2 regions of the Colwellia sp. SU-HH01217 genome follow, and region 1 is predicted to be linked to the other one. Evidence: riboswitches for the same ligand, from Rfam matches in the RefSeq annotation. Region 1 holds a riboswitch; the other holds the start of a gene.

Region 1 (12,751 bases):
TTAATAACGATACTACTGATAGTGCTTGGCAACATTGGTGGCAAAGTGCTAGCGCTGACCAATTCTATGTTGATGACATCTTTGTGTTATCTTCGCCTGAATTTCAACACGAACAATAATGTTAGCCAAACTCATTAATTTTCAATCTATAAAGTCTTCCATTGCTTGGGAGACTTTCCAGTCCAACGTTTAAAAGCTCGAGAAAATGAAACCGTTTCACTAAAGCCAACCAAATTTCCCACCTCAGCAATGCTTAAATGTTCAGTTCGTAAAAGTTTTATTGAGTAACTAAGCAATAACTCATCTTTAATTTGACTATAACTTACGCCTTCAACCTTAAGCTTTCTACTTAAAGAGCGTGGCGTTTGGTTAAAATCATTAGCTAACTTAGACATCGAGGGTAAGTGTTGATAATTATAGGACGATAAATATAAACGTACTTTAGTTCGTAAACTATTATCCTCTTTAGGTCGGTGCAATATATATGCTGGTGACGTTTTTAAAAAATCAGTTAACTCTTCAGGAGTTCTAACTAAAGGATATTGTAAAAATTTACGATGCAAATAAAAGCCGCAAGTGTGATACGAAAACTTCAACTTTGAACCAAACATTTCTAGGTAACTGTCGATATGATTAGGCTGAGCATAATTAAAAGTCGTTGATGAAATAGGCAGTTGTTGGGCAACAAGCCAACATGAGAACCGTTGCCACATTAATATCAGAAATTCTTGAAGGAAGTGATCGACGTCATTAGCACTATGTTCTAATTTTATTTCAAAAAACACTAGCTCTGATTGACTGTTTTTTGCATTTAAAGCAATAGTAATGTCTGGAAAAATTGTTCTGTAAAAACGTGCACTACGTTCCAACATGCTACCTAAAGTTGTTGCAAACAAGCTGTATTCTGCCATCAAAGCAAAACTACCTTGGTGGCATTTTGTTTGCGCAAATCCCATAAACTCATCAGCAGTAACTAGCCAAACCACTTTAACTAACTGAGAAAGCTGTTGCTCTGTCAATTTTTTAGAAGGGTTTTGATAGTAACTCCAAGGGATATTAGCTTGCTTGAGTATGACTTTCGCACTATGACCTAACCTCATAGCTCCGCTCATAGCTGCTGATAAATAGTGATTATCAATATGCGCCTTTACCATGGCTTGCTTACCCTGCCTAATTAGTTAAATTTATCGTCCAATTCGGTCATAGTATATCTGACAAAAACAACATTTAATAACATTCAAATGAGTCTGTAATTTAATAACGAGCGTAACATGTCAGAGCAAAATGAAGAGAAACAGTTATTTCAGTCAATGATTGGCCGCATTATCGATCAAGAAATTGCCCCTTTTTATCACGAGTGGGAAAAAGCCCACTGTGTACCCAAGTCACTCTGGAGCACCTTAGGAAGCGCGGGCATGTTAGGAATCGATATGCCCGAACAATACGGCGGCGCAGCAGCTGACTTTGAAATATCTCAACTTGCTATTGAAGAGTTATCACGTCGCTGCTTTGGTGGACTAGCTTCTGGGTATAACATTCATACCAATATCGTTATGCCTTATATTTTGCACATTGGTAATGAACAGCAAAAGCAGCAATGGCTACCTAAAATGATCGCAGGCGATGCTGTTGGCGCAATCGCGATGACCGAACCAGGGGCAGGAAGTGATTTAGCAGCTATTAGAACAACGGCTAAACGTACAGATGAAGGCTGGCTAATCAATGGCTCTAAAATTTTTATCACCAACGGACTGCTTGCGGACATTGTGATTGTTTGCGCTAAAACCAATCCAGAAGCGGGTGCTAAAGGGGTCTCACTTTTCCTCGTAGACACTAGTTTAGCAGGCTATTCAGTTGGCCAAGGTATTGAAAAAATTGGTCAACACGCCAGCGATACAGCCGAACTTTTTTTTAGTGATTTACTGATCCCTCATCAAGCATTATTGGGTGAAGAAAATGCTGGGTTTAAATACTTAATGCAAGAGCTCCCACGCGAACGATTAGGTTGTGCCGCCCAAGCCATAGGCTCTATTGAAGGTGTTTTAGCCATAACCCTAGATTATGTAAAAGAGCGTAAAGCATTTGGTCAAGCGATTGCCGACTTTCAAAATACACGATTTACCTTAGCAGAAGCTAAAGCGCAACTTGATATGGCTAGAGCTTATTTAAACCAATGTATTGAAAAATACAAAGTTCAACAAATGACAGCTACTGATGCCGCTACCATTAAATTATTACTCACCGAAATGCAGTGTAAAATTACTGATCAATGTCTTCAGTTATTTGGTGGATACGGCTACACCCTTGAATACCCCATTTCACGATTCTACGTCGATGCAAGAATTCAAACGATTTACGCTGGTACCTCTGAGATTATGAAAGAAGTTATCGCACGCGATTTGTTTTCCAGTAAGTAGAGGTAAATTATATGAAATTATCTGATGTTGTTATTGTTGACGGTGCCCGAAGTGCGATTGGCGCATTTGGTGGAAGTTTATCAAATTTATCGCCTGCAGAACTCGGCACCTTTGTCGCCAAAGAAGCCATTAAACGTAGCCAAATTTCGGCAGAAGAAATAGATCACGCTGTTTTTGGGCATATTATTACTACCTGTTCGAATGATGCTTATATCGCGCGACATATTGCACTTAACTCAGGGTTACCTGAAAATTCTGCTGCGCTTAACGTGAATCGATTATGTGGCTCTGCCGTTCAGTCTGTTATTTCTGCAGCACAAATGATACTACTTGGCGATAGTAAAATTGCACTTGCAGGCGGGGCTGAAAGTATGAGTCAGGGCGCATATTTATTACCAAATGTCCGTAAAGGCTTAAGAATGGGCAACGGTGAATTAACTGATTTAACTTTAGGCATCTTAAGCGATCCCTTTGGTAGCGGTCATATGGGTATAACAGCAGAAAACATTGCTCACCAATATGGCTTTACCAAAGAACAACTAGATAGCTATTCACTTCACAGCCACCAAAAAGCAAACTACGCCATTGAGCAAGGCTATTTTACTGATCAAATAGTGCCTATTCCAGTGCGCATTAACCGCAAAGAAGCATTGTTTTCAACAGACGAACATGTCAGAACTGATGTCAGTTTATCTGCACTAGCCACACTAAAACCGGCATTTAAAAAAGACGGTATTGTAACAGCAGGTAATGCTTCTGGTTTAAATGATGGTGCGGCGGCATTAGTATTAACCAGTAACACTGAAGCTGAAAAGCGAGGCCTCAAGGCTAAAGCTCGCTTTATAAGTTATGCATTCGCCGGTGTCGCTCCTGATGTGATGGGTTTAGGCCCTATCCCCGCAGTAAAAAAGGCACTTCAACAAGCTAATTTAACCATTAGCGATCTCGATGTAATTGAATCAAACGAAGCATTTGCCGCACAAGCTATGGCGGTTTCGCAAACACTTGGTTTTTCGAGCGACAAAGTAAATCCAAATGGTGGAGCTATAGCGTTAGGTCATCCTGTCGGAGCTACAGGCTCAATCTTGATTATTAAAGCATTAGCTGAATTAGAGCGAATTGATGGCCGTTATGGATTAATCACTATGTGTATTGGCGGCGGTCAAGGCATCGCTTTAATCGTAGAACGACTACAACATAAATAAAAGTTATTCGCCATTTGGGGCGAATAACTAACAGTTAATGAATTAAAGCCACTCACTCCAGTACAAGACCTTCTAGAGTGAGTTGGCATTTACTTACAGGCTATTAAAGGTTATAGCCAGACTCTTCATGCTCGACTTGATCTAAGCCACTGATTTCTTGTTCTTCGTCTACACGAATTCCTTTAGTTAAAATGCTCACCAACTTTAATAGTACGTAAGTCACTACTGCGGTATAAACAAGTGTTGATACAATACCAATTAATTGCACGCCAACTTGCTCTCCCATAGTTGAGATACCTTCGGCAAAACCAAAGCCACTAAAAACACCTAATGAAGTTGCTGAAAACACACCGGCTAATAAAGTACCTAAAATACCGCCGACACCATGTACAGGAAAAACATCTAAAGAGTCATCTATTTTAAGTTTTTGTTTAATATAAACAGTTGCATAAAAACAAACAAAACCAGCCAATACACCAATAACTAATGCACCACCTGGGCCAACAAACCCTGAAGCAGGTGTAATTGTTCCTAAACCAGCTACCATACCCGTTACCGCACCAAGTACACTGGCTTTACCAAATTTTTTCCACTCTATAGCAGCCCAAGTTAACGTACCCGCCGCTGCAGATAAATGAGTCACTAGCATCGCCATAGCAGCATCACCATTAGCCGCTAATGCGCTCCCGCCGTTAAAACCAAACCAACCCACCCATAACATGCCCGCACCTGTTACTGTCATGGTTAAATTATGAGGCAGCATAGGTGTTTTTGGAAAGCCTCTACGTGGACCTAACACTAAAGCGGCCACTAAAGCTGCAGTACCTGCTGTTATATGTACAACAACACCACCAGCAAAGTCGTACAGTCCCATTTCACTTAACCAACCACCGCCCCAGACCCAGTGAGTAACAGGCGCATAAACAGCCAGTAACCATAAAGCGCTAAATAATAATACTGATGAAAACTTCATTCGCTCTGCAAAACCGCCAATGATCAGCGCAGGAGTAATTACCGCAAAGGTCATTTGAAAAAGCGCAAATAATACTTCAGGTATATCGCCAGAGAGCGACTCTTTGGTAATGCCATTCATCATCACTTTGGAGAAGTCACCAATAAAGCCATTACCTTCACCAAAAGCAATGCTATAACCTAAAATAAACCATAAAACTGATGAGATTGAACCAATAGCAAAACATTGCATTAATATCGACAGCACGTTTTTCTTTCTAACTAAGCCACCATAAAATAATGCTAAGCCCGGCAGCGTCATTAACAATACCAAAGCAGTAGAGGTTAAGATCCAAGCAGTGTTTGCACCACTAAATTGCTCACTATCGGCGTAACAAAGTGATGGCATAAATAATAGGGCTATAAAGAGTATTCGTAACATAGTTTTTTCCTAGTTTAGAGCACCGAAAGATCAACGCATGATCCTAGGGCAATTTATTCTTTTATTATTATAAAAATCTAGAAAATGCACAAAACACGCCAGTATGCTTACTTATTAATTTTCAATAAGTTAAATACAAAGATGCTTCAAAATAGCGCAATAACGCACAATAAGAGGGAATAACAAACACAGTGCGCACTAAGTTGGTGCGCACTGAACTAGAATTAGGCAGGAAGAATAAAAAAGTCGGTGAATACTTTATAGAGCTCAGTACCTTGATTGACACTCGCTGATGCAAAATGCAATATCGGCAATACAGGTTTATCAAGCGTTATGTTGTGAATAGCATCTCCATCGCCATAATTGTCCATACGCAAAATTCTTACAAGAGGCTCTCCAGCGGGTAAGGGTTGTCCAAATTCAGCTAAGTAATCGACCATCCCTCCCATAGGTGAATACAAAGCTTTATAGTCTTTTAAGTAACAAGCATAACGAGTTAGAGCTTGTGGCTTAAACTCTTGTTGATATACTTCACAGAGCACCCCTTTATAGTTTAAGTAACTTAAAATACCTAACGCGTCTTGATGAGCAATCGCTAAATCAATTTGTTCTTGTGAGCCTAATTCAACGGTAAAGCTTTCTTTGTTTAACACGCCTTCACTAATATTGATGTCTCGACCTAACGCTTGGAAGTTTTCTTTTAATGTCCACCAAGGACAAAATGTTGCTTCATCTAAAGCACCATCAAATTCATTTGGAATAATGATGGTATGCGGGATATCAAAATAGCTTGCACTATTTTGGCAATATTCAGGACAATATAAATGTTTACTTGAAATAGGCCCTGTATGTAAATCGAGCACTAAATCAGCTTGATAAGCTAAACGTTGTAATTGATAAGCTATACGTTGCCCTGTGGTTAAACCAAAAATATTATGATCAAGTTTTTGTTCGATTTCATTTAGCAACAGTTGTTGAAAATTCTCTGCTATTTCAACATCACTACTTCCAATATATTCCTTGGCAAAAGGCGCAATAACTGATTCATCAAAATGATACATTCGATTCCAATTAACACCGGTAATTGGATCAAAACGCCCTAACGTATATTCACCATTTTTGTGATTACAGGCGACAGGGTTTGCATAAGGTACTAAAGTAATATCACTGTTTACCGCTAAGTTTTTTAATAATTCAAGTAATTGAAAAATAACGGCATTACCTTGTACTTCTGCGCCATGCATATTCGCTTGAATATAAACACTAGGCCCTTTATTTTGGGCTTGTGTTTTAATTCGATATACAGGAACAGTTAACTGAGCTCCGCTAGCCATTTCTCCAACATGCATTAATTCTTTTGTTATTTTATTCATTTTTTATCCTGTACTTTAACGCAAATACCAAGAAGCAGACTCTGCTGATCTGATAACGGTTAATTTACCTTGTTGATAAACATATTCCGCTGCAATTTCATGACATAAAAAGAACGGCATGCTTTCAGTGAAACCATAAGCTCCACAATAACCAAAAATAAGATGGTCACCCACATCAGTATCACTGGGTAATTCTAGTTGTCCTAACTTATCCATACTGGTGCAAAGCGGTCCATGGATATGAAAGTTATTCGACAAATCAGGAGTATCGGCTTTACGTAACCTTGTCACGGGAAAGGGTTGTTCGGTAATAGCTGGTCTTAATAAATGATTAATGCCTGCACCGAGCACTAATTGCTCTTGATTAAAGTTATTTTTTCTATCCACTACTGGGACAACATAATAGCCACATTCAGCAACGGCATAACGACCAAGCTCTAACCATAACTCGTCTACGCCTGCTTTAGCTTTTATAATTGCTAAGTCATTGATAATCTGTTGCCAAGAAAGTTGCTGTCCTTCTTGTAAGTAATCTATTCCTAAACCGCCCCCCAGATCTAAGACTTTTAAAGTCATACCTATGTTCTGCGCTAATGTAGTTAAAGGCTCAATCATTTGTGACCACAAAGAGAACATTTTTTCATTACTGAGCATATTGCCCCATTGAAAAATGTGTAAACCTGTAATGTCGAGGCTTGAAAAATCAGACACTTTAATTTCTGACCAAATATCTGTTGATAAACCAAACGGAGTAACGGTATTTCCACCTAAAGGATTTTTATCCCCTTCAGGCCATTGCAACTGTACTCTCAATAAAACTTGAGGTTTGCAATCACACTCTTTAGCGGCTTCATTTAACCAAGTCAATTGGTTTAAGCTTTCTACCACAAAGGTATTAACACCTTGCGCTAAGAAGTAAGCTAATTGCTTTTTAGACTTAGCTGGCCCAGTATTTAAGATACGCTGAGGCGTTATTCCTTGCGCCATGACTTGGTTTAATTCACCCGTACTTGCCACGTCAAAATCAAAGCCCGCTTGATCAAGGGTTTGAATAATACTTGATAGCGGATTTGCCTTAACCGCAAACCATAATTTAATAACATCTTGGTTTTGTAACTTGGCTAAATGCGCTTTTAATGCATCAAGTTGATAAACAAAATAAGCGTTTTCATGCTCGTTTGTCCCTTGATGCTGAGTGAGTTGTTCAGCTACATTCTCGTCAAACCATACGGGTGTTGTATTCATTTTATTTGCTCTTTTTCAATGCTAGTGTCATTCACTTCTTCGATTTATTTACGCTGACAATTATCTCAATACTTCTTCTAACTCAAGTGAAGCATCGCTTTTTTCATCACGGTATTTAACGATAAGCGCACAAGCAATGGTTAAGCCTTGAGCTTGAGCCCATTCACCTTTCATAGGACGCGTACCAGGCACCACAATAGCGCGCTCTGGAATCGCTGCACCTTTTTCAAGCATGACATTGTTTACACAATCATACACTGGCACTGAGGCGGAAAGTGATACGCCCGGCGCAAGTACCGCACCTTTTTTAACAACAATACCTTCAACAATAACGACGCCAGCACTTAAAAAGGCATCATCTTCAATAATGACGGGGCTCGCGCCAACTGGCTCTAATACACCACCAATTTGTACTGCTGCTGAAACATGAACATTTTTGCCAACTTGTGCACAAGAACCAATTAACGCATGACTATCCACCATAGTGCCACTGTCAACAAATGCACCAACGTTGATATAAGCCGGTGGCATAATAATCACACCTGGTGCAACATGAGCGCCACGCCTTACTGAAGAGCCACCGGGCACTAAACGCACATTGTCTGTGACGTTAAATTGTCTAGCAGGTAAGTTGTTTTTATCCACAAACCCTTGATAAGCGCCATCAAACTGAATGTTTTCACCCGCCTTAAATGCCGATAGAATTGCTTCTTTAGCCGCTACGTTTGCTTGCCAATGCCCCTGTTCATTTTGTGTTGCTGAGCGAACAGTACCTGCTTCAAGTTGATCTAATGTTTCTTGCCAGTTCATATTGTTATCCTAGTATTCTAAAGTTTAATAAATTTAATACGTTAATCGATTCTATTGCTTGATTTTATTGACTAGCCGCTAAAGAGAAGTTTGCCAATCTCGTTGTGCAAGCCATTGACTGATACTGTGATCAGCCGCCAATAATGCACGGTTATCATTCAGCTCTAAATGAGTTAAAGGGGCGCGTAAAATGGGGGTAGCAATAACTTGTTGCTCAGCCATTAGCACTTTAACGGGAATAGGGTTTGCCACTTGAAAAAGTAAATTAATGGCGTTTTGCCATAAAGGAAATAAGCTATCTACTTCCCCGGTTAAAGAAAGTTGAACATATCGGTTGGTCGCTTCTGGCCAAGCATTAGCGCACACTGACACTAACCCTTTTGCGCCAGCTTTTGCTAAATATGGCATCATGGCATCTTCACCACTGAATAAGGCGATATGAGGACATTGCTGGCGATAAGCTAAAAATTGATTGAGATCGCCACTTGCTTCTTTAATTGCCCAAAAATTTTCATGGCTTTGCAAGTTTTCAACCGTGCTTAATGGAATAGCTACACCGCTGCGAGAAGGCACGTTGTAAAGCATGCAAGGAAATTTGGCTGAATCGAGTAATTGTTTAAACCATTGTGTTTGTCCAACAGGACCAGGCTTTGCATACAGCGGTGTTCCCAATAAATAAGCGGCGATAGGTAATTGGTTACATGTTTCGATCCAACGGACTTGCGATGCTAAGTCATAGCCACCAACAGCAACCATGATTGGAGAAGATAAACCTAACTGACAAACATACTCAACAATGCTAAGTTGTTGCTCGCTAGTTAATGCTAAGCCCTCCCCTGTACTTCCTAATAACAAGATGCCATTACCCGCATCATTTTGTTCGTTAGCAATAACGTTTAAACTGTTAAAGTCTATGTCGCCATTATTATCAAAAGGAGTAACTAGTGCAGTCCAAGTACTGTAGTTATTTAACTGCTTAATTGCTTGGCAGCCCATGGTAGTTGGTGTGCTTGTGTGGGTGTCTGGTAAAATTGTAGTATTCATTGCTCTCGAACTCATTTCGTTCGGAGAACTTAACGGCATTTATAAAAGCGTGAGTATCAGGCAGATACATAAGGCACTTTTATAAAGGCCAGAAGCTCTCCACCAAATTCAACTTTTATCAATTAGAAAAAGTTACGGTGACAATCGTCAGGATTCAACCTGAACAACCGACAAAGACATCATCAAAAATGTCTTTATCTCGGCGTTAATCCCCCTCGTTATTAATCATCAGAGTTTGATCTCTTTATAATAACTACCTGGTTAACGCTCCTCTTCTGGCCCTATTATCACTAAATCGTCTAAAAAAAAATTTAACAGACAATTTAGTTGTAATTAGGATCGACGCTATTAGACACCTTTTGCACATTAGTGTCAATAGACGTCTATACGGTTATCAATAAGTACGGGATTTGTTTAGCCATTATTTTTGGCTATCATTTACTTTTCAAGTAGAATAGCACTCTCTTAAGATATTTATAAAATAGCGCTCTCGCACTATTGAACAGTACAGTTAGGTAAGCATGTCATTAACAAATCCCAGCCAAGTATTATTACGCAACAGTGAACTACTCAAGGCGACACATCCATTATTAATTAATATGCCTGCTGATGAGTTATTAACAGAGTATTTATCGTTATTTCCAACAGCCAAACCCACCTGTTTAAATACTAACTTTGAAGAGCACAGTTATTTAACCTCCCGCTATCCACAAGTCAGTTGCGTATTTACCAGTCATTATAAAACTGAAATTCGCCATGACTTAGTTGTTATCGCTTTTCCTAAAAGTAAAGCAGAACTAGGGTTTACCTTAGCAATGATTTCACCTTTGCTTGCCAAAAGTGCGCAAGTTTTATTGGTTGGCGATAATAAATCTGGTATAAAATCTTGCCCTAAATTAACCAGTTCGGTATTAACTCATTGTAATAAAGTTGATTCTGCACGACATTGTTCTTTGTTCGCAGGACAGTTTAATAATCAATATCAAGAGTTTAATATTGATTCTTGGTTTAAAACCTATCAATTTACTATTAATGACATCACCTTAACGATTGCTTCATTGCCAGGCGTATTTAGCCAAAAAAGTTTAGATGTTGGAACACGCGTTTTATTGCCTCACTTACCTGATAACCTCTCAGATACCGTTTTAGATTTTGGTTGTGGTGCAGGTGTGATAAGTTGCTATATCGGTAAGAAATTTAAAAACGTGCAGCTCTCATTATTAGATGTCAGTGCTCTAGCGTTAAGTTCAGCTGAAAAAACATTAAAAATAAATGGCCTAACAGGTACTGTATTTCCCTCAAATAGCTTATCGAACCTTACTCAGTCATATCAACATATTGTTTCTAACCCCCCATTTCATCAAGGTGTTAAAACAAATTACCAAGCAACTGAAAGCTTTTTAGCTAATATCAAGCCTTTCATCAAAGCAAAAGGCTCGATTACTATTGTCGCTAATAGCTTCTTACGTTATCAAGAAATTATGGATAGCAATATTAGTAAAAGTGAACTACTAGCAAAAGAACAAGGGTTTTCTATTTATCAGAGTCGACTATAGGATAATTTAACAAATGATTAAGACGTTATAGATATTTTTCCAAAGAAATGTTGATAAAAATTCATTTTTCAATAATTATTCTAAAGTAGCTAAAATACTATTAAGGCCTATATGCCCGCCACCACTAAAATATATTCTATTTATCGCTCTTTGTTTATTTACGTTATTACCCTAGTAATAGGTATTACTTTAGTTGGCGTAGTGAGCAGCAGTTATTTAACCGTTGAAGAAGCTAAAAGAAGCTTAACTGCTAGTGCACAAAATTGGTCCACCCTTATCGCTCAGCAAAGCATCGAGGCGATAGAAAACAATCAAGTGCAAACATTAGAAAAGTCTTTAGCAAGCTTTAATCAATTAGCCTTTATTAATTATATTCATATCTACAAAGTACAAGAAAACTCTTCACAAGTTAACTATTTTACCAGTTATAACAAAAATACTAATTACCCATCTATCCCCGATAAAATTAATCAAATAGCTGCATTACAACAAATAAACTTTAGTCAAAAGTATGCGGAGTTAATCACCCCAATTTACAGTTCCGATCAACTTGTTGGTTATATCTACCTACAACTGAATAACCAAAATATTAATAGCCTTAAAAACAATGCATTACTGCTATCGGTAGTCATGTTGTTTGCATTCGTTGTGCTTGCTTTATTTTTTATTGTTCGTTTAACACGTACGATTACTCATCCCTTAAAAAGCATCACTCAGACAATTCAACAAATCGCACAAAATAAAGATTACAGCGTACGTTGTGAACAAGAAGCCTATAAAGAAGCTGACATCCTAGCTAAAAATTTAAATATTTTATTAACACGTACTGAATTAAAATTTAATAAACTACACATCAAACATCAAGAAATATTATCTGAAAATCAATCTCTTAAAGACAAGGTCAACCTTAGAAGTGATGCGTTAAAAGAGTCTAATCAAGAGTTACTTACCACTTTAGAGAAGCTCCATCAGTTTCAAGGTCAACTCGTAGAGAGTGAAAAAATGGCCTCACTCGGTGATATGGTTGCGGGTGTTGCTCACGAGGTAAATACACCTATTGGTTTAGGTGTCACTGCATCAACCTTATTGTTAGATAGAATAAAAGAGCTTAAAGATGCCTTTGAAAACAAGACCCTAAGATCGAGTCAGCTTAAGAGATTTTTAACCGAAGGTGATGAAAATGTTAGCATTATTTATCGTAACCTCAATCGAGCGGCAGATTTAATTTCGAGCTTTAAAAAAGTAGCAGTTGATCAATCTAATGAAGAAGATCGACAGTTTGTTGTCAAAGAACTTATTGACGAGGTCTTGCTTACCTTAGCTCCTCAATTAAAAAAACAACCCGTATCAATCGAGATACTTTGCCCTAACGATCTTATAGTAACAAGTAAACCTGGCCCCATTAACCAAATACTGATTAACCTTATTATTAACTCTATTTTGCATGCTTTCGATGGTATTGAAGATAAATTGATCACCATTAATGTCATGAATTTAAGCGATCAACTCAGTATTAGCTACAGCGACAATGGTAATGGCGTAGACCCGAGCATTAAAAATAAAATATTTGATCCCTTTATTACGACTAAACGAGGTTCTGGTGGTAGCGGTCTTGGTTTACATCTGGTCTACAACTTAGTAACACAGGCGCTTGGAGGTCATATTCATCTTGAAAGTGACAACGAACAAGGCGTGCTTTTTGAAATAA
Region 2 (12,751 bases), on a different contig from region 1:
GTGTTTTCGATTTTACAATTTAAACAAAAAAATGAATCGGTTGTACGCTCCAGTTTTAAAAGAGTTAGCATTAACCTACCCTCAATATTTGGTAATGCTAATTTTATGGCAGCATGAGAAAGCTATCGCTATTAAAGCTATCGGTCAACAGCTTGATCTTGATACTGGTACGTTATCACCGTTATTAAAGCGTATGGAAAAACAACTGTTGATCAGTCGTTGCAGAAAAGTCGAAGATGAGCGGAGCGTTGAAATTCAATTAACGCCTCTGGGTAAAGCGTTAAAAGAAAAAGCGCAAGATATTCCCGCTAAAATGTTTAATGTGACTGGCTTTTCTTTAACTGAACTAACGGCTTTAAATCAACAGTTAGATAAGTTGTTAGAGAATTTGAATAAGCTTTAATTGCGCAACTTAAACAGCTAATAAACACAACGACTAGTATACTTATAAGGCGCTGTGTTTTTTGATTTCGTTATAGCGTGTTAATCACTCATTCAAAAGGCTACCCACAAACTAGACAAACAGGCTACCATGAAGTTTTTCAACTACAGGGTTAGCCTCTTGCTCATCCACTAAAAAGCATAAATTATTAGCACTTGCCCCATGACAGATCATTCGAATGTTAAACTCATCAATCTGTTCAAAAATACTACGGCCAATACCTTTAGTTGTATTTAATGCATTACCGATAACAGCAACCAAAGATAAACCGTGCTCAACGGTTACTTCACATAGTTGCTCCAACTCTTCTACGACAGCATTAGTTATTATTGCTTGTGTAGAGCCTGTTGGGTTGTCGAAAGTTAACGCGACACTAATCTCACTGGTAGTAATTAAATCAATACTTAACTCATGTTTGGCTAAAATAGAAAACACTTTCGCTAAAAAACCACTGGCGTGTAACATTGCAGGGCTTTTTACCGTAACAAGCGTTTGTTCTCGTCTAATGGCGATTGAACGATACGTTGGGCTTGACTCCACTTGCTGCTTAATTTGTGTGCCGCCCTTTTCAGGCTCTTTACTAGAACCAACAAATACTGGAATATTATGGCGCATTGCAGGGATAAGTGTTGCAGGATGCAAAATTTTCGCACCAAAAGTAGCCATTTCAGCAGCTTCACCAAAGCTTATTTCATCAATTGCTCTGGCCTTTGAGGTAATACGAGGATCGGTCGTAAAAATACCAACAACATCAGTCCATATAGATAAATTATCTGCATTCAGTGATTCAGCAAGTAAAGCAGCACTATAATCTGAACCACCACGACCTAATGTAGTGGTATTGCCAAGTCCATCTTGACCAATAAACCCTTGAGTAACTATTACACTATTAGCTAACTGAGGTAATAAAATTGCCTGTGCTTGCTCTTTCAGGGCTTCAACATCAACTACCGCCTTACCGTACAAGCTGTTAGTTTTCATGACTTGACGAACATCAAAACATTGAGCCGAAACATGTAAGCTCTCTAAAACAGCAGTAAATAAAAAGGAGCTGAGTTGCTCACCATAAGACAAAATAGTGTCAGCCGTTTGTGAGCTATAGTGCTCTGATTGTTGCTTTGCATGAGACTTTAATTCAGTTAATAACGCATAAATTTTGTTGTTTAACTGACTTTCATTAGCTAAATGCTGACTAATATTAAGTTGAATTTTTTCAATCGCATTAATAATTGATAATTGTTCATCAACACTAATATTGGCTTGGCTAAGCCTTACTAAATGATTGGTAACACCTGAACTTGCTGAAACAACCACAACTCTATTAGCTGGGTTATTTTTAATAATACCCGCACAACGACACATGGCTTGGTAATCGGCGACACTTGTGCCACCAAACTTGGCAACAATAAGATTTGAACTGTTTTCAATGAACATTAGGTTCTCCCTAATTAGCAGACAGTATTTTACTATTAACTTAGTTATTAACTTAAGCGTAAATTGTCGGCTAAAAAAATATAAGGAAGAGCATGACTGAACCGTTAGGCTTGCATAAAGCAGAGTGACTAAACATTTTCAGCCAGAAGCCCTCCACCTCTTATTAACTAATCAAACTATTGCGAGACAATAACTTGCACTAATTAATAAATACAATCAGGTGACAATCCTAGAGTTTCAACCCTAGTGACCGAGTGAAATATGCCACACATATTTGCACCCTCGGCGATAATCCCCCTCAAAAACAGTCATTGGAATTGTGGTTCCTCGTGTTTTCTACCTTGTTATCGCACCTCTTCTGGTATTAATCCGTTAACCTTTAACATAAATATTAACATGGTTAATCGTATTAACACCGCTATTAGACCTCAAATAAATTAAGATTACAATAGACTTTTAGACGTCCGTACAAATTAACACCCAAAAACATATAAAGCGTTAATAAAACCTGATTAATATTACTTAATGCATAAGATAAAGACATGAAGACTGCGAAAAAGCTTGATATAGTGAGTAAAATTGCTTTCGACTAGACAGATACAATGGATTTATTTCTTCTAAAAAAAATAATCTCACAATTTTTAATGCCAATTAATATCATTATTATATTGTTACTTTTAGCTTTGTTCTTTTATAAATCAAGACCGAGTTTAAGTTTTAAATCTTTGTTTTTAGCGACGTTCATTTTAGTATTTTCTACATTTCCTCCCACTGCTGACCCGCTAATGTCGGCACTTGAAAACAATTACGATGCTTTCACTGTTTCAGACAAACCTGTTGATTATATAATTGTATTAGGTTGTGGTCACACAACAGATAATGCTTTACCTGCAACAAGCGAGCTAAAAACATGCTCATTACAACGATTAGTCGAAGCAGTGAGAATTGCTCGAATACATCCTGAAGCCCGCCTTATAATGTCTGGTGCATCTGGTGACGATCCAACACCCAATGCCGAAAAAATGAAACAAGCAGCGATGTTGCTTGGTATAAAAGAAAATAAATTAATTACCGAAAGCTACCCTAAAGATACTGAAGAAGAAGCGGAGCTGATTGCACCAAGAGTGTTAAATACCCATGTAGTGTTAGTCACCAATGCCGACCATATGCCTCGTTCCATTAAATACTTTAAAGCGCAAGGCATTGATGCTATTCCTGCGCCAACAGGTTATTGGGTGAAAGACAATGGCGAAGATAAATATTGGGCTCACTATTTTCCAAGCGCCAATAAGCTCAACCAAACAACGACCGCTTGGTATGAAACCTTAGGCCGTGTAGCTCAATGGGTTAAGTCGTTATTTTAATTAATTAAATTTTTTGATAAAAGGTAATTACACGGGGTTGTCAATATCAATAAATTCAACATTAACGCCTTGCGTTTTTGCTAAATACTCCCCAAGGGCTTTCACACCATAACGTTCAGTTGCGTGATGCCCTGCAGCAAAGAAATGGATATCCATTTCTTTAGCAACATGAGTCGTTTGCTCTGATGCTTCACCACTGATAAACGCATCAAAGCCTTGCTCAGCCGCTAATTCAATATAGCCTTGTCCTCCACCAGTACACCAAGCCACTTTTCGTATAGCTTTATCCGAGTCAGGAGAAATGTGTAAGCATTGGCGATTAAGTTTATCACTTATTCGTTGGCAAAATTCTTGTCCTGAAACAGCCTTTGATAATTCTCCATGAATAGCAACACTAAACGGATTACCGATTTCCAAAGGCCCTTTAACATCAATACCTAACAACTGTGCTAATTGCGCGTTATTACCTAGTTCTGCGTGAACATCTAACGGTAAATGATAAGCAAATAAATTAATATTATGATCCATTAAGGTTTTAATTCTTCGGTACTTCATCCCCTTAATAACGTAGGATTCGTTTTTCCAAAAATAACCATGGTGCACTAAAATGGCGTCTGCTTTTTGTTCAATTGCTTGTTCAATAAGTGCCTGACTTGCTGTTACTCCAGTCACAATTTTATTTATGTGTTCACTGCCTTCAATTTGTAAACCGTTAGGGCAAAAATCTTTAATCAATTCAGGGGTTAATAACTTATTTAATATTTGTTCTAATTCATTTCTTAACATGATCATTCTTCTTTTAGTCACTTTAAGGTCGTAACTCTGTTATTTTTTAAGGTGTGATGATGAATTCATCGTTGATACTTTTACTGGTTGAAATTTAGGTCTAAGTTTCCACTTAGGCTTAATTGGCGTTAACGGATGAACTCTTTTTTTCGCCACAATAACATAGACAGAGCCAAAATTTGGGAAATAATTATTAGCGAAATTTCGCCAATGATTTGCCATTAAACTATTGCTAACTTTACCCGCTAAGGTGCTTGGTAAACAACGTTGGTCCGCTAATATTTCAAACCCCATTAAATGTAACCAATCTTTTACTCTCATAGGAGAAAAAAAACGTTCATTCCAAGGAGATTGTTTTGATCTAAAAGGCAATAGTTTATTTACCCCCGCTAAGCTAAACGGATTAAACCCCGTTAAAATTAAATAACCATTAGGGATCAGCACTCGATTTGCTTCTCTGACAACATGATGAGGATCAAGTGAAAATTCAAGGACATGACTTAAAAGGCAAACATCAACACTGCTTTCTAATAAGGGTAAATCGTCAACATCAGCAATCACTTGTTCACTCGTACCATGATCATTAGTCGAGTGAGAAATTGTGATTTGATGTTTAATTGGTGAATCAGCTGTATTAAGATAGCCGCTTAATGCGCCAATTTTTAATAGATGATAGCCAAAAAACTTAGGCCACCATGGTTCAAGCTGTTGATTAATTTCATTCAACATTAATTCGCCATTAGGCAGAGATTGCCATGATTTAGGATAACAAGGTTGTCTAAATGCTAATGCGGGTTTCATTAAAGCCTGATTTATTTAAAATTACGTAACAATATTATACACCTAATTTAAGTAGAGCTAAATTAAGTAAGTTTAAGTTCGATAGCTGATAACAGTATTTCGCATTAAGTATCTTATATTAATGCCTAATTTAAATAGTTAAGTTAAAACCTAATGTTAAAGCCTTAGGAATAAATTTAATCAGCTGCTATTCATTAGTCAAACCACATCGGAATAATATGACAAGTTCACACAACACCGTAAGTGCTATTAACGCATTTTCTGATAATTATATTTGGGCAATAGGTTCAAATAAAAACGACTTTATTACGCTAGTCGATCCCGGTGATGCCAAGGTATGCATCGATTTTATAGAAAAAAACAATAAGATTTTAACCGATATTTTAATTACACACCATCATGCAGATCATGTTGGTGGCATAAATGAATTAGTACAATATGGCCAACAAAAGTCTTGGTCAATTACCATTCATGGTCCAGCAAATGAGACAATTCCACATCGAAATGTTGCGTTAGTTGAAAACGATACCGTGACGTTACCAGAGCTTGAATTAACCCTCAATGTAATCGACTTACCTGGGCACACCTTAGGACATATTGCTTTTTCCAGCGAAGAATACTTGTTTTGTGGCGACACTTTGTTTTCAGGTGGCTGTGGCCGTTTGTTTGAAGGAACTCCTCAACAAATGCACGATTCATTAGGCAAACTAAGTCATTTATCGCCAAATACACTGGTATTTTGTGCGCATGAATACACCGCCGCCAACTTACACTTTGCCTTAACGGTTGACCCTGAAAACAGTGAGTTAATTAATTACTTTAATCAAGTGACTCAACTTCGCGAACAAGGAGTTGCGACTATTCCAACGACCATAGGGTTAGAAAAACAAATCAATCCTTTTTTACGTTGCCAAGAAGTAGCATTACAACAAAGCGCTAGTGATTACAATAATCAAAAAGTCGCCTTAGGTGTTGATACATTTTCGGTGATTCGTCAATGGAAGAATAACTTTTAAGCCACTTATATAACCTTACGTTTGCTTGTAAAAGCAGCGTAAATAAGTGAATATACAAACCTCTAACCAAAGAATTATTTTCCATGAAGTATTTACCTTTTTCAATCTCACTATTTCCCATTACCGCAGCATTATTAATTTCAGGCTGCCAAAGCACAGGTTCAGGACAATTATCTCAAGCATCTGACAACGAGTTATCAGAAAAAATTGCCTCGCCTGTTGAAATTAATCAAGCTTTACTCGCCGATGAAACCGCCGATGTTATTCACCCTGTTGCTGATGTTGACTTTACTTTAGGCGATGACGATGTTCATGTGAGTGATGATTTATGGCAAGAAATTCGCGATAAATTTACCTTTGATATACCTGAAAATAGTCGTTTAGTTTCACAACGTAATTGGTATGCAAAACACCCAAGCTATCTTGATCGCGTCGCTAAACGCGCAGAGCCTTTTCTTTATTATATTGTTCAAGAATTAGAAAAAAACAATATGCCGTTAGAATTAACCCTGTTACCGATAGTTGAAAGTGCATTTGACCCCTTTGCTTACTCACATGGCAGAGCCTCTGGTATGTGGCAGTTTGTTCCTGGAACTGGGAAACGTTTTGGTATGAAGCAAAACTGGTGGTATGACGGCAGACGCGATGTAATGGCTTCAACTGAAGGTGCTATTGCTTACTTAAAGTATTTAAATAAATATTTTAAAGGTGATTGGTTATTAGCGCTTGCCGCTTATAACTCTGGTGAAGGACGAGTTCGTCGTGCAATGAAAAACAACGCGCGTAAAAACAAACCGACAGATTTCTGGTCGTTAGATTTACCGAAAGAAACACGCGCTTATGTTCCTAAACTACTTGCTTTAGCTGATATTATTAAACGCCCTGATGATTTTAATGTGAAGTTATATGAAATTGAGAATAAGGCCGTACTTACTCAAGTAGATATTGGTTCACAACTCGATTTAGCAAAAGCGGCACAGTTAGCAGGGTTATCATTACCCGAATTACAACGATTGAACCCAGGTTTTAATCGATGGTCAACAGATCCTAACGGTCCTCATCGTTTATTAATTCCTATCCATAAAAAAGAGCAGTTTGTAACAGGTTTATCTAAACTCACCAAAAAAGATCGTCTTGCTTGGCAACGTTATCAAATAAAAAGTGGCGACAGTTTGGGAGAGATCGCACAAAAATTTAATACTTCGATAGAATTAATTCAACAAGTGAATTCAGTAAATGGAACTCAAATTAGAGCCGGAAAATATTTATTAATACCTGTTGCTGCACGCTCGCTTGATAGCTATATTCTTTCTCAAAACCAACGATTAGCCACCAAACAAAGTAGCAAACGCCAAGGAGTGAAATCAGTACATATTGTAAAGTCTGGCGACACACTTTGGGATTTAAGCCAGAAATATAAAGTGAGCAGCCGCAGTATTGCTAAATGGAATGGCATGGCTCCTAAAGATTATATTAAACCGGGACAAAAGCTGGTGATATGGCAAAAACTAGCAACTAATAAGTCTTCTGGAGTTGCTACAGAAAATGTCATCATGCGAAACATTACTTACAGAGTACGCAGAGGAGATTCTTTCGCGCGTATAGCAGATAAGTTTAATGTAAAAATTAAAGATATAGAACGTTGGAACAGCTTAAGCCGTAAAAAATATCTACAACCGGGTCAAATACTTAAGCTTTCGGTAGACGTTACCAATAATATTTAACAAGTAAAGATTTACCAATAAACAAAGCCTGTTAATCACGTAATTTTAACGTGACAAATGGGCTTTTTCTTTTAGTTTTCGCTCATGGGATTAAGTATAATTTAACTTCTGCTCCCATACTTTTCTGACACTGTCGCATCTTCTTTCTTCTTTTCTTTCAGCGAAAAGCAACAATAATTAAAATTTAAGCTAAACTAATTAAGCTGAGCTCAGTTTAAAACATTTAAAATATAAGATTAAACAAGTTCAGATTTATAGGGAATATAATCAAGAATAATAACAATTTCATTAATGAGCTATTCTACTTTAGACACAAGATAAATGTTCAAATAGCGCAATAGTTGATCATTTAAACCAGTAGAAATAATCACATATGTAGTGAGATTGTATGATGTGTACAGGGAGTTATGATGATAAACGGACGTTACCCACCCGCGGTATTGGTTAGGACATGGATTTTAATTGTTACTAGTGATCGCCCTCAACTTCAACAAGGCGCTCAGCGTGCTCAGCAAGGAATAAAAAAGTACTTCGGCTCTGTTACCCTCGCTGAGCTTTATGTTGAACAAATTGAAATGGATACTGAGATCATCTTAATTTAGTCCGCTTTGTTTAAGCCTCTTTATTTAACCGTTTTTGCTTAACCGACTTTCTTTCATCTATAACTACGGTTGAAGCGATTTGATCTTGAATTGCTTGTCGATTGGCATTCCAAAATATTTGTAGAAAGCCTAAAAGGCCCGTAGCAATTCCAGCGCCATACCCGCCATACCGACAGAAACTCTCCCAAATTGTTAGTGGGCTACCATCTAGTTGTAAAACACGAATCCCTACAATCTTCTTTCCCGGTGTTTGACCAGACCATAGTGAAGAAAATACCGTAAAGTAAAATGCAGCCCAACCAAACCCTAAACCCAGGTCTTTAATAATGCCTTTAACCCATTCGATAATAGAATATACCGGACGACTTTTATCATTATCAGTCAGTTCATCTGATGATTGAGTGTTAAGTTGTTGTACTTCGTTTTGTGATTGACTGTTATCAATTACTTTTTGTTCTTTAACTTTTTGATCAATAGATTTTTGTTTTCTAGTATCTGACTCTATAGTTTCTAGCGCTAATAATGATTCTTCCTCATGTTTACGCGTTAACTCAGACTTGTAGGCTTGATGCAAGTGTTTGCTCAAGTCATCTTGCGCGTCGTGCTCAAGCGTCGTGGCATCAACAATACTTTCCACAGCTTCATCGACAATTTTATCTGTTAGATCAAACGCAGCAAACTCTTTAATAAGTGGTGACAACTCTTGATTCCAACAATTGACTGATTGACACTCACTATTTTTAACAGTAACAATCGTACCAGCACTAAGCACTGAAAAGGTTATCGACTCGCTAGTAGATAAATTCCTTTCAGATAGAGTTGATTGTTTATCTGATTGCTCGTTATTGTTCATTAACTCACTGTCAAAAAACATAGGTAGGAGGTCAAGTAAGACGATAAATACAATAAAAAAAGAGCATATTCGAAGTAATTTTCTCCGTTTAACTCCTTTAACCTTTCCTTGTTTGGCAGCATATTTATTACCGCCGATTCTATATAAGGTTATGGCAATGACTAAAGCAAGTATTTCTCCAGGTGTATCACTAAGTAATGCCACAAAAACTAAATCGATTAAAATTGCTACCGCTCTTCTAGTAGGCGAAGCTAACGGCGTGCCAAATAAAGACTTGTCAATGGTAAAAGCAAATGGTGTGAGTATTGCTCGCGTTTCTTCTACCGTTAAAGCAGATGTTATTGACGCTTTATCACTGGTGAGTTTTTCACTTTCTATTGCCACGTTTTAGCCTTTAAAAATAATCAATGCTACTAAAGTAATGCTTTAATGCCGCTAGATAAACCATCTAAGGTTAATGGATACATTTTCTGTTTAACGACTTGCTTCATGATATGAATAGAAGCGTAATAATTCCAGTGAGATTCATCTTGAGGATTTAACCAAATAGCGTTATCAAAGTGCGTTAATAAACGCTCCATCCATACACTACCCGCTTCTTCATTGTAATGTTCGACACTGCCACCTGGATAAGTAATTTCGTAAGGTCCCATGGTAGCGTCGCCAATAAATATGACTTTATAATCACGGCCATAAGTATGAATAAGCTGCTGTAAATCTATTCCTTCGTTATGTCGGCGATTATTGTCTCGCCAAACTTTTTCATAAACACAGTTATGGAAGTAAAAAAATTCTAAATGTTTAAATTCAGTATGAACGGCAGAAAACAATTGCTCACATACTTTAATGTGATCATCCATAGAGCCGCCGATATCAAAAAACATCAGCACTTTTACAGCATTATGGCGCTCTTGTTTCATTTTTATATCAAGGTAACCTGCATTTCGTGCTGTAGAGGCAATAGTGTCATCAAGGTCGAGTTCATCGCTCGCACCACTTCGCGCGAACTGCCGGAGTTTTCTTAAAGCAACTTTAATATTTCGGGTGCCAATTTCAACTTGGTTATCAAGATTTTTAAATTGGCGTTTATCCCACACTTTTACTGCGCGGCGATGACGAGAGCCTTCTTGACCAATTCGAATACCTTCGGGATTATAGCCATTAGCACCAAAAGGAGAAGTACCGCCTGTACCTATCCATTTATTGCCGCCTTCATGGCGTTTTTCTTGCTCTTTTAAACGTTCTGCTAACGTTTCCATGAGTTTGTCTAAACCGCCTAATGCTTTAATTTTTGCTTTTTCTTCTTCAGTTAACATTTTTTCAAAATGCTTTTTCAGCCAATCTTCGGGAATACCCGACAAATCAAGCTCTATAGTTGATACACCTTTAAAATAATCCGCAAAAGCGCGATCAAATTTATCAAAGTAACTCTCATCTTTAACTAAAAGCGCACGACTAATTACATAAAAGTCATCAATGCTAGCAAAGACAACATGCTGTTCTAGAGCGCTAATTAAATCTAAGAGTTCTCGTAATGTGCATGGCACTTTGTATTGCCTACATTTACAAAAGAAGTCAATTAACATAATACGTCTATCGTCCTGAGCGATGCATAAAGGCTAATTTTTCGAATAAATGAACATCTTGCTCATTTTTTAATAATGCACCGTGTAAAGGAGGAATAACTTGCTTAACACGCGTTTCTTGCAAAGTAGTAATATCGATATCTTCAGCCATTAACAATTTTAACCAGTCAATAAGCTCTGACGTTGACGGCTTTTTCTTTAACCCTGGCAATTCTCGTAAATTAAAAAACACGGCTAATGCTTCGTCTAACAAGTTCTGTTTAATATCAGGAAAATGAACATCAACAATTTCTTTCATTTCTTGTGCTTCAGGAAAGTTGATGTAATGGAAAAAACATCGACGTAAAAAAGCGTCGGGTAATTCTTTTTCGTTGTTTGAAGTAATGATAATAATAGGTCTTTGCTTCGCTACCACTTTTTCTTGTGTTTCATAAACAAAGAACTCCATTTTATCGAGCTCTAATAACAAATCATTAGGGAATTCTATATCTGCTTTATCAATTTCATCAATTAATAATACTGGTCGTTTGTCTGCTGTAAATGCATGCCACAATTTCCCTTTGATGATGTAATTACTAATATCATGAACTTTATCATCACCGAGCTGGCTGTCCCTTAATCGAGAAACTGCATCATACTCGTACAAACCTTGCTGGGCTTTAGTGGTAGATTTTACATGCCACGGAATTAATTCGGTGCCTAAACTTGCGGCTAATTCTTCAGCTAACATAGTTTTACCTGTGCCGGGCTCTCCTTTAATAAGTAATGGTCGCTCTAGGGTAATTGCCGCATTTACTGCGAGTTGTAGCTCTTTAGAAGCAATGTAATTGCCAGTTCCGTTAAACGATGTCATGTCATTTCCAACCAATTTTGACTAATTTTTATATTATCTATTCCATTTTATTATATAAGTTATAACAAAATAGCACTTCTGTTTTTCTACTAAGTAGCTAATCTTACCTTATTGAGCTATATCATTCAGTCATATTTATGAAAAATGGTCTCAGCCAACAAATTTAATTACACAAGATTTCACCATGTTTCCCCGATTAGCGTATTGATTCCTAATCATTAATGAAACATTTTACAGGATAATATTATGTCAGTAATTTTCGAAGACAATTCAACCGCCATTGGAAACACTCCATTAGTAAAGTTAAACCGCGTAGTAAGTGGTGCAAATGTTTATGCAAAAGTGGAAGCCAGAAACCCTAGCTTTAGTGTTAAGTGTCGTATCGGTGCCAGTATGGTATGGGACGCTGAAGAAAAAGGTTTATTAAGTGCCGGTAAAGAAATTGTAGAGCCAACAAGTGGTAATACCGGTATTGCACTAGCTTTTGTTGCAGCAGCACGAGGTTATGGCATTACATTAACTATGCCTAATACAATGAGCTTAGAGCGTCGTAAATTACTAACAGCACTTGGTGCTAAGGTTGAATTAACCGACGGCGCTAAAGGAATGAACGGCGCTATTGCAAAAGCCAAAGAAATCAGAGATGCCGAACCTAACAAATATGTTTTATTAGGCCAATTCGAAAACCCTGCAAACCCTAAAATTCATGAAGAGACTACTGGCCCTGAAATTTGGCGTGATACCGATGGTAGCGTAGATATTTTCATTGCTGGTGTTGGTACAGGCGGTACGTTAACGGGCGTTAGTCGTTACATTAAAAATACTCAAGGTAAGAAAATCACTACAGTTGCAGTAGAACCAACTGACTCACCAGTAATTAGCCAAACACTTGCTGGTGAAGAAGTTAAGCCGGGTCCTCATAAAATTCAAGGTATTGGCGCTGGCTTTATTCCAGGCAACTTAGATTTAACCATGGTTGATGCTGTTGAAACAGTTTCAAATGACGATGCAATGGCAATGGCCCATCGCTTAATGAAAGAAGAAGGTATTCTTGCAGGTATTTCTTCTGGTGCTGCCGTAGTTGCAGCTAAGCGTTTAGCTGAATTACCAGAAAATGCTGATAAAAATATTGTTGTTATTTTACCTAGCTCAGCTGAACGTTATTTATCAAGTGCATTATTTAGCGACAGCTTTAGCGATAAAGAATTGGTTCAATAGCATTAAATTAGTAGAAAAAGCTTATCAATTAAAAAAAAGACGCTTCAGCGTCTTTTTTTGTGGTCAATATAA

What was found. A riboswitch is a leader RNA that binds a small molecule or an ion and turns the genes downstream of it on or off. The one in region 1 is predicted to bind lysine.
Region 2: another riboswitch for lysine. It lies ahead of lysC (lysine-sensitive aspartokinase 3); the one in region 1 lies ahead of dapA (4-hydroxy-tetrahydrodipicolinate synthase).

Annotation. Positions count from the first base shown of each region.
Region 1 covers NZ_BAAJLX010000001.1:496,348-509,098, forward strand. Annotated here, with positions in the region: gene AC27G3_RS02155 (FMN-binding glutamate synthase family protein) at 1-119, shown strand, start outside; gene AC27G3_RS02160 (AraC family transcriptional regulator) at 147-1,154, opposite strand; gene AC27G3_RS02165 (acyl-CoA dehydrogenase family protein) at 1,272-2,417, shown strand; gene bktB (beta-ketothiolase BktB) at 2,429-3,622, shown strand; gene AC27G3_RS02175 (ammonium transporter) at 3,726-5,015, opposite strand; gene AC27G3_RS02180 (succinylglutamate desuccinylase/aspartoacylase family protein) at 5,240-6,388, opposite strand; gene AC27G3_RS02185 (PLP-dependent decarboxylase) at 6,404-7,633, opposite strand; gene AC27G3_RS02190 (2,3,4,5-tetrahydropyridine-2,6-dicarboxylate N-succinyltransferase) at 7,694-8,443, opposite strand; gene dapA (4-hydroxy-tetrahydrodipicolinate synthase) at 8,522-9,439, opposite strand; lysine riboswitch at 9,572-9,770, opposite strand; gene AC27G3_RS02200 (methyltransferase) at 10,009-11,043, shown strand; gene AC27G3_RS02205 (ATP-binding protein) at 11,155-12,751, shown strand, end outside.
Region 2 covers NZ_BAAJLX010000016.1:53,880-66,630, forward strand. Annotated here, with positions in the region: gene AC27G3_RS16105 (MarR family winged helix-turn-helix transcriptional regulator) at 1-403, shown strand, start outside; gene lysC (lysine-sensitive aspartokinase 3) at 515-1,876, opposite strand; lysine riboswitch at 2,015-2,242, opposite strand; gene AC27G3_RS16115 (ElyC/SanA/YdcF family protein) at 2,662-3,240, shown strand; gene AC27G3_RS16120 (Nif3-like dinuclear metal center hexameric protein) at 3,268-4,026, opposite strand; gene AC27G3_RS16125 (class I SAM-dependent methyltransferase) at 4,066-4,827, opposite strand; gene gloB (hydroxyacylglutathione hydrolase) at 5,046-5,843, shown strand; gene AC27G3_RS16135 (lytic transglycosylase) at 5,927-7,567, shown strand; gene AC27G3_RS16140 (hypothetical protein) at 7,978-8,169, shown strand; gene AC27G3_RS16145 (RDD family protein) at 8,180-9,406, opposite strand; gene AC27G3_RS16150 (vWA domain-containing protein) at 9,436-10,608, opposite strand; gene AC27G3_RS16155 (AAA family ATPase) at 10,616-11,461, opposite strand; gene cysK (cysteine synthase A) at 11,708-12,679, shown strand.